DNA from 2 places in the uncultured Halopseudomonas sp. genome. Region 1 is predicted to be linked to the other one. Evidence: predicted binding sites of a transcription regulator. Region 1 holds the regulator's gene; the other holds the start of a gene.
What was found. The regulator LexA, encoded in region 1, represses DNA repair genes until DNA is damaged. The targets are predictions, from matches to a motif close to CTGTNTNNNNANACAG.
Positions count from the first base shown of each region.

Region 2: recA (recombinase RecA) is a predicted target of LexA. The motif match lies at 1,963-1,978, and genes of this name have one in related genera.

Region 1 is NZ_CAXBOV010000003.1:167,042-171,425, forward strand. Features, by position in the region: gene nagZ (beta-N-acetylhexosaminidase) at 1-996, opposite strand, end outside; gene AAC076_RS02575 (L,D-transpeptidase) at 1,020-1,547, opposite strand; partial or broken gene AAC076_RS02580 (TetR family transcriptional regulator) at 1,734-2,366, opposite strand; gene lexA (transcriptional repressor LexA) at 2,534-3,142, shown strand; gene sulA (SOS-induced cell division inhibitor SulA) at 3,154-3,678, shown strand; gene AAC076_RS02595 (hypothetical protein) at 3,721-3,957, opposite strand; gene AAC076_RS02600 (DUF6586 family protein) at 4,021-4,384, opposite strand, start outside.
Region 2 is NZ_CAXBOV010000005.1:139,085-143,468, forward strand. Features, by position in the region: gene mutS (DNA mismatch repair protein MutS) at 1-1,310, opposite strand, end outside; gene AAC076_RS03970 (nicotinamide-nucleotide amidohydrolase family protein) at 1,399-1,920, shown strand; gene recA (recombinase RecA) at 2,031-3,071, shown strand; gene AAC076_RS03980 (regulatory protein RecX) at 3,086-3,529, shown strand; gene AAC076_RS03985 (TIGR00730 family Rossman fold protein) at 3,489-4,384, opposite strand, start outside.

The DNA.
Region 1 (4,384 bases):
TAGCAGTTCAAGTTGGCGCAGTAGCTGAATGGCGGTAGACCATTGGGGCTGGGCCTTGTAATCGACACCGGGCTGGTGCCGGGCGAGCATGCTTGCCAGATGCTTCGGCGGATGAAGCCCAACCTGCTGGCAATGCATCAGAGCTTCCTCGGCTGCGCCCCGATCATTGCATACCAGCAACATGTCGCAACCCGAAGACAGAGCAGCATCAACCCTCTGGGTAATACCGCCCACAACATGGGCGCCTGCCATGGTGAGATCGTCGCTGAAAATCACTCCGCTAAATCCCAGCTCGCTGCGCAGGATGTCCTGCAGCCAACGAGTGGAAAATCCCGCCGGTTGATCGTCTATCGCGGGATACACTACGTGGGCCGGCATGATGCCATCCAGCACGGCGGCAAGGCCTGCAAAGGGTACGAGATCCTGCGCGCGGATCTGTGCTTCGCTGCGCTCATCCACCGGCAGATCCGTATGGGAATCCGCCTCAGCCCAGCCATGACCGGGAAAATGCTTGCCCGTTGCCGCCATACCCGCCGTGTGCAACCCGTCGATGTAAGCGCGCCCCAAACTGACCACCTGTTCGGGATCACCGCCCAGGGAGCGATCGCCAATGACTTCGCTTCGCCCGTGATCAAGATCCAGTACCGGCGCGAAACTGATATCAATGCCACAGGCAAGCATCTCGGTAGCCATCACCCATGCCGCACTTCTCGCCGCCATTTCAGCCTGGCTACTGCCTTGAGAGTCGACCAGCGCAGCGATGCGGCCCAGCGCCGGCAAGCGCTCGACGCCGTTACGCAACCGTTGTACCCGACCGCCCTCCTGGTCTATCGCGATCAACATCTCCGGACGGACCGCCCGGATCGACTGGACCAGTTCGCGAACCTGACGGGGCGACTCGGTATTGCGAGCAAACAGAATGATGCCACCCACTTCGGGTTGTCTGAGCAAATGGCGGTCAGCTGCATCAAGCCAGGTGCCGGCCACATCAAGCATCAGGGTGCCTTGTTTCAACAGTGTTACTCCGTTCGGGAATTGGCGTGCATGAGCAGATCGATGGCCTGCTCGTGAATTTCAACGCGGCAGCCTACTGGCGTGCAATCGAACAGCGCAAGCATGTCGCTGTTGCGCAGCCGAACACAACCATGGGAAAGGGCCACACCCATGGGTTGATCGTCCGGGGTACCGTGCAGATATATATAGCGGCGCTGGGAATCCTGACTACCACCGCGATTGAATCCTGATTCTTCACCACACAACCAGAGTATGCGGGTCAGAATCCAGTCCCTGTGTGGGTGTTCGCGGGCAAGCTCAGGCGACCAGATTTCATCGGTGGGCCGGCGACCTATATACACCGAGGCCAGTGGCTGGCCTGCACCAATGCGTGCTCTGACCCTGTGCGCACCCCGTGGAGTGCATCCGGAACCGTCCTGTTCGCCAGGACCATTGAGTGCTGTAGAGACAGGAAATTCGCATACCCGCACACCGCCACTGAGCCCAATAAGGCGCTGGGATGCAAGGGATATAAGGATCAGATCCAGCGGCATTGCCACCTCCGTTAAAAGTGCACACACGATAACGGATCAGACTGCGCTAGGAAACCGGCACACAGGGGAAACGAGAGACTACTTGGGAATAGCGTTAGGGCTCACAGGCAGCAACTAAGTGCGAGCCCTTCACACGTGTTCAAGCCTTGACCGAGTATTGGACTCGATGGTTACCGGCGGCTTGACGCTCTCGGCGCGCATCCCGGCGGCGAGGAACGGGACCATAAGCTTGAGAACCTGGTCGATGCCGGTCTGAACACCAAACTCGGCTTCGGCAATCGCACGCAGGGCTTTCATGCTCGACATCGTAAAGGCGGCGCTACCCAACATGAAATGCACCCGCCAGAAGAGTTCAGTAGGTGGCAATTGCGGCGCGGCAACATAAACCAACTGCATATAACGCTGGAACACCTTGCCGTACACCTCTGCCAGATACTTGCGCAAATGACCCTGACTCTGGCTGAAGGCCAGGCCCAGCAAGCGCATGAAAATAGCCAGATCATTGCCACTACGCGGCTTGACTGTCAGCGCCTGCCTGACCAGCATCTCAAGCAACTGCTCCAATGTAAGCTGGGTATTGCCGCCCTGCTGCTGGTGGCGGTCAAGCTCCTGATCCAGGCTGCTGACAAAGGGATTGAGAAAACGCACAAAGACCGCCTGAATCAATGCCTTCTTGGACCCGAAGTGATAATTGACCGCCGCCAGATTCACCCCGGCCTTGCTGGTGATCAGGCGCAGCGAGGTCTCGGCAAAACCCTTCTCGGCGAAAAGTTGCTCGGCAGCATCAAGAATGCGTTCGACGGTATCAGACTGGGCCATGGGCGATTACACTCATAAACAATTGTTTCAAACATACGTTTCAAACGCATTCCATGTCAAGCAGCCGAAACGATTTGCGGTTAATCATGGAAATGACGCCGACGCTTGCCCTCTGCCAACAACTGTATATAATCACAGTTACTGTATATACAAACAGGTAGAGCCGGATGCAAAAACTGACCGCCAGACAACAACAAATCCTTGCCTTCATCAAGGAGTACATGGATGCCAATGGCTATCCGCCTACCCGCGTCGACATAGCCCGGGTGCTCGGATTCAAATCACCAAACGCTGCGGAAGATCATCTGCGTGCACTGGCCCGCAAGGGTGCAATTGAAATGATCCCTGGAGCATCCAGGGGCATTCGGCTACCGGAGCAGGACGTAGACACACCTGAAGGACGTCTACCGGTAATAGGCCGCGTTGCCGCAGGCGCACCGGTACTGGCTCTGGAAAATATCGAGGATCACTGCCAGATAGACCCCGGATTTTTCCGCCCCAGGGCAGATTATCTGCTTCGGGTGCAGGGTCTGAGTATGCGTGACGTCGGCATTCTGGATGGTGATCTGCTGGCAGTTCATCGCACCGCCGTTGCCCGTAACGGACAGATCGTAGTCGCCCGCATCGGCGATGAAGTCACGGTCAAGCGTTTTCAGAAACAGGGCCGCAAGGTTCTGCTTCACGCAGAAAACCCGGATTTCGCACCAATTGAAATTGATCTGGGTGAAGAGGAACTGACCATCGAAGGCTTGAGTGTCGGCGTAATACGCCGCTAGAGGGGTTCATTATGTTGTATTCCCACGACCACAACCGATCCATCAGTGCTGCAGTACAACCAGAGCTTTTCCATAACGCTCTGATGGCGTCCCGTTACGCGATGCCCTCCAAGCCGGCACTGGCAAGCACACGACCAACGCGCCAGGCCGAGCCCGAAGACGCCTTCAGCGAAATTCGTCTCAATGGCGCACCCAGACAGTGCCTTCAATGGTTGGCTCCGGTTCTGCGTGAACTGAGCCGCGCTGATGCGCCCGGCTGGCTGACACTGCTTGATCCACCCGAAACAGTAAGCCATCAATGGTTGCGCAACGCAGGACTCAATCCGGAACGGATTTTGATCGTGAGATGCAAGCCGGGGATGGACAGCCTTGATCTGTGCTGTGAGTTGCTCAGTCTGGGCTGCAGCCATACGGTTGTCAGTTGGCTGGCAACTGATGGCCAGAACGGCCGGACAAGCGGACTGCTGCGCTCAGCCGCTAACAAGGGACGTTGTCAGAGTCTGAATGTGTGTCTGGATAGCTGCCTGGCTGCGTGATTCAACAGGACGATCAGGGCAGGCACATCTGCCGCCCTGTCCTCAGTGGACTGTACGGTCTTCCGAGTAGGGCTCACCCTCTTCCATTACCTGTCCGGCGACCTGCATACCAGCGCTGATCATCGCCTTGGCAACTTCGATGTAATGGCCTTGCAGAAAATCCTGAGCATCAGCAGAGAACTCGATAACCACCAGAGGCTCGGCTTCTTCATTGGAGCGGCGCAGAGCTACCTTGCCGTTTTCAAGCTCTACTATCTCCAGAAAAGATGAAGATGACATGTCGGGTCTCCTGTTGATTGGCCGAGCAGTTTATCACAATGCTGCGGCCAATCGCAGACACTGCTACCACTCGACCATGCCTTCTCGATAGCAAGCAACCCGCTCAGTCAGAGCAGCGTGGGCTTCACGGGCATCGTCCAGTGACCAATCCACCGAGGCTTTCACTGCACTGACAGCGATCAGATCATCGGCCGGAGCTTTGGCCTCTTCCGGCCGCGGAGGGAGGTTCAAGATATCCCAACCGCGCAGCAGTCGCCCCAGCCAGCTATCAGGCGCATGCGCCAGTTCGCTCAGCTCGGCAAACTCGGGCCCCGGAAAGCGTTCGGAGGTCTGAGGCTCGAGCATCACATCCAGCGAGCGAACCTCCAGCAGAGGCCACCGATAGCGATCAGCTACCTCATGGGCAACAGCCAGAACCCCACGGTGC
Region 2 (4,384 bases), on a different contig from region 1:
TCATCGAGATCCGCATCGTATCCCGGCTTGATCACGCCACCGTCGCGCAGTACAGCGGGTGGGTTTTCGATTACCGCGCGCTGCAGCAATTCGGCCAGTTCGGGGTATACACCCACCTCGCTGGCGAGATGTTGCAGGTGAGGCGTTTCGAGCGGCACCAGTGCCTGTTGCAGAGCGGGCAGGGCGGCGAGTGAGTCCCTCAGCCGTGCCAGGTCTCGGGGGCGTGCCGAGCGCAGGGCGATACGCGCGAGTATCCGTTCGATATCGCCAATACCCTTCAATGCAGGCTGTAATTCTTCGTGGTAATGCTGCTGCAGAAGGGTGCTTATGCTGTCCTGGCGAGCCTGCAGTACCTTTGGGTCGCGTAACGGGCGATTCAACCAGCGGGCAAGTAACCGGCTGCCCATGGCCGTGGCCGTATGGTCAAGTACATCCAGCAGGGTATTGTCGCGGCCGCCGGATAAGTTGCTGTCGATTTCCAGATTACGTCGGCTGGCACTGTCGATAATGACGCTGTCTTCGAAACGCTCCAGCATGATGCTGCGAATATGGGGCAGGGCGGTACGCTGGGTTTCCTTGGCGTAGCACATCAGGGCTCCTGCGGCGCCCATACCCAGGGTCAGGTCATTACATCCAAAGCCGACCAGGTCCTTGGTACCGAATTGCTGGGTAAGGGCCTTGAAGGCGCTGTCACGGTCAAACTCCCAGGGCGCACGGCGTCGCACGGCGCGGCGTCGCTCTATGGGGGTATTGGTTTCCCAGTCATCCGGGATCAACAGCTCAGCCGGTGCCAGGCGTTCCAGTTCGCCAAGTAATGTCTCCCAGCCCTGGAGCTCCATCACGCAGAAGCGTCCGCTGTTGATATCCAGGGTTGCCAGTCCAAAACCTCGCTCGCTGCCAACCAGTGCGGCCAGCAGATTGTCGCGCCTTTCGTCCAGCAAGGCCTCATCACTCACTGTGCCAGGTGTGAGGATGCGAACTACCTGACGTTCCACGGGTCCCTTACTGGTAGCGGGATCGCCGATCTGCTCGCAGATCACCACGGATTCGCCAAGCTTCACCAATCTGGCCAGGTAGCCTTCCGCGGCGTGGTAGGGAATGCCTGCCATCGGAATCGGCTGGCCACCGGATTGACCGCGGGCTGTGAGAGTGATGTCGAGAAGGCGCGCAGCCTTTTTGGCGTCGTCGAAAAATAGCTCGTAGAAATCGCCCATGCGATAAAACAACAGCTCATGGGGATGGTGCTGTTTGATCCCGAAATATTGTTGCATCATCGGTGTGTGGCTGACGGATTTCTCGGCGCGGCTCATGCAGATCCCTGATAGATGACTAGTTTGCCGCGCCTAGTCTACGCAATGCATCCACAGCTTTTAAGCGCAATTTGAAGAGGCAAGTGATATGTCCCAGTATGACCCCCTGATCGACTCTGCAGCCGCACGGTTGGGCAGTGTCCTGCGCCCCCAGGGATACCAGGTAACGGCCGCCGAATCCTGCACGGGCGGTGGAATATCCGAGGCAATTACCCGTGTGGGCGGCAGCTCCGCCTGGTTTCAGACCGGTTTTGTCACCTACGCAAACCAGAGCAAGAGTCGCTGGCTTGGGGTGGAGGAGGCGGTACTGGAAGCCCATGGCGCAGTCAGTGAAGAGGTAGTACGCGCGATGGCCAGCGGCGCGCTCTCGGCCGCGCACGCAGATATTGCCGTGGCGGTCAGTGGTATTGCCGGTCCCGACGGCGGTACCGCGGACAAGCCGGTAGGCACGGTATGGTTCGCCTGGGCCATGCGCGACGGCACGGTCAGCTCCGGTTGCCGGCGTTTGCAGGGCAACCGCCGGGAAGTACGTGCGCAAACGGTGCTGCATGCGCTCGAAGGTCTAATCAAGGCTGCCGAACGGCTGGCTGTGAGCCAGTCCTCAACCTAATCAAACAAGGGGTAGGCGGCGGCAAACTTCTGTGGAATAATACTGACCATATATACAGTAGTTTTCGTTGACCGGGCACTAGCGTACCCGCCACTCCAAGAGGATGCACAATGGACGACAACAAGAAAAAGGCGCTTACGGCTGCCTTGAGTCAGATTGAACGTCAGTTTGGCAAGGGTGCGGTGATGCGCATGGGCGATCACGAACGCATGGCCATTCCTTCCATCTCCACAGGCTCGCTGGGATTGGATATTGCCCTCGGCCTTGGCGGCCTGCCGAAGGGCCGTGTGGTCGAGATCTACGGCCCTGAGTCTTCGGGTAAAACTACCCTGACACTGTCAGTTATCGCCCAGGCTCAGAAGCAAGGTGCAACCTGTGCTTTCGTTGATGCCGAGCATGCTCTGGATCCCGAGTACGCAGGCAAACTGGGCGTCAACGTTGATGACCTGCTGGTGTCACAGCCCGATACAGGTGAGCAGGCGCTGGAAATTACCGACATGCTGGTGCGTTCCAATGCAGTAGACGTGATCGTTATTGACTCCGTCGCGGCTCTGGTGCCCAAGGCTGAAATTGAAGGCGAGATGGGTGATCACCACGTAGGTGTGCAGGCCCGCCTTATGTCCCAGGCCCTGCGCAAGATTACCGGTAATATCAAGAACGCCAACTGTCTGGTGATCTTCATCAACCAGATTCGTATGAAAATCGGCGTGATGTTCGGCAACCCGGAAACCACTACAGGCGGTAACGCGCTGAAGTTTTATTCCTCCGTGCGTCTGGACATACGCCGCACTGGCGCGGTGAAGGAAGGCGACGAAGTGGTCGGTAGCGAGACCCGCGTCAAAGTCGTCAAGAACAAGGTGGCACCGCCTTTCCGACAAGCTGAATTCCAGATCCTCTACGGTTCGGGTATCTACCACAATGCCGAGATCATTGATCTGGGCGTGCAGATTGGCCTCGTGGAAAAGTCCGGCGCCTGGTATGCCTACAAGGGCAACAAGATTGGCCAGGGCAAAGCCAATGCGGCCAAGTACATGTCTGAAAATCCGGCTATCGCCGATGAGATCGAGAAGGCCATCCGCGATCAGTTACTGCCCAAGCCCAGCAATGCCAAGGCAGCGGCCCCCGAGGCCAGTGCTGACGTCGATCTCTGATCTGACCCCGCATCATGTTTGGCCGTCAGCAGCAGCTTGAAACACCTCAGGAAATCCGGCGCTCTGCGCTGGATTTATTGGCGCGTCGTGAACATAGTCGTCTGGAGATGCTGCGTAAACTGAAGTTGCGTGGCGCCTCTGCAGATCAATGCGAAGCGGTAATTGAGCAGTTGCAGGAAGACGGACTGCTTAGCGATGAGCGGTTCTGCGAAGCCTACGTGCACTCACGTGTTCAAAGGGGTTACGGTCCTCAGCGATTGAGCGAAGAGTTACGCGAGCGAGGCGTTGACGATCATATAATCCACGCAGTTATAGGTTTGGACTGGAACTGGTCAGAGCGCGCCGAGTCCGCCTTTGCAAAGCGTTTCCCTGAAGGCCCTGCGCGGGACAACAGGGAGCGGGCGAAGCAGCTTAACTTCATGCGTTACCGGGGTTTTCCAGATTTTCGGCTTGATTGACGAAGTCGATAAGTGCGCGCAAACGCCCTTGGTGGCGACCCGTAAAAGCAAATTCCAGCCGATGCATCTCTTGCAGTTCCGGTTCATCAGGGTCGGTTAGCGTTGGAGCGCTCTGCTGAAATGTACCTTCCTTGCAGATATCACTGAACTGGTCGTTTATCTGTTGCATGGCAGATGTGGATAAAGGCCGCTGTATTCGCAATTGATAGCTGCCATCCGCCCATCTGGATGAATGATAATTGCTGTAGAAATGCAATATTTCTCGCATCGCCTGATCGGGCGAGCGCGCCAGCGTCATCAGGTTGAAATCAGCCTCTAGAATATAGCCCTCATCGCACATCTGGGTCTTGAAGAAGGTCAGTAAGCCATCCCAGAAGCCACCACCTGGAACATCCAGAAGAATGACAGGTACCACCGGGCTCTTGCCGGTCTGGATCAGGGTAAGGACTTCCAGTGTTTCGTCCAGGGTACCAAAACCTCCAGGGCAGAGAACCAGTGCGTCGGCCTCTTTGACAAAGAACAGCTTGCGCAGGAAGAAGAACCTGAACTGCAGATCATGGTCAGTGTTATGGACTATCTCGTTGGAGCGCTGTTCAAATGGCAGGGTGATATTGAACCCAAGACTGTTATCAAGTCCGGCCCCTTGGTGGGCAGCCCCCATGATCCCGTTACCGGCTCCGGTTATGGTCATGTAGTCGTTTCGGGCAAGGATCTTGCCCATGTCCCGCGCAAGGGCGTAGAGCTGGTGGTCGACAGGGGTGCGAGCAGAGCCGAAAACAGTCACCTTGCGACGGCGTTTGAATATTTCCAGACGACAAAAAGCCTGCTCAAGCTCAGCGATGGTCTGCAGCATGA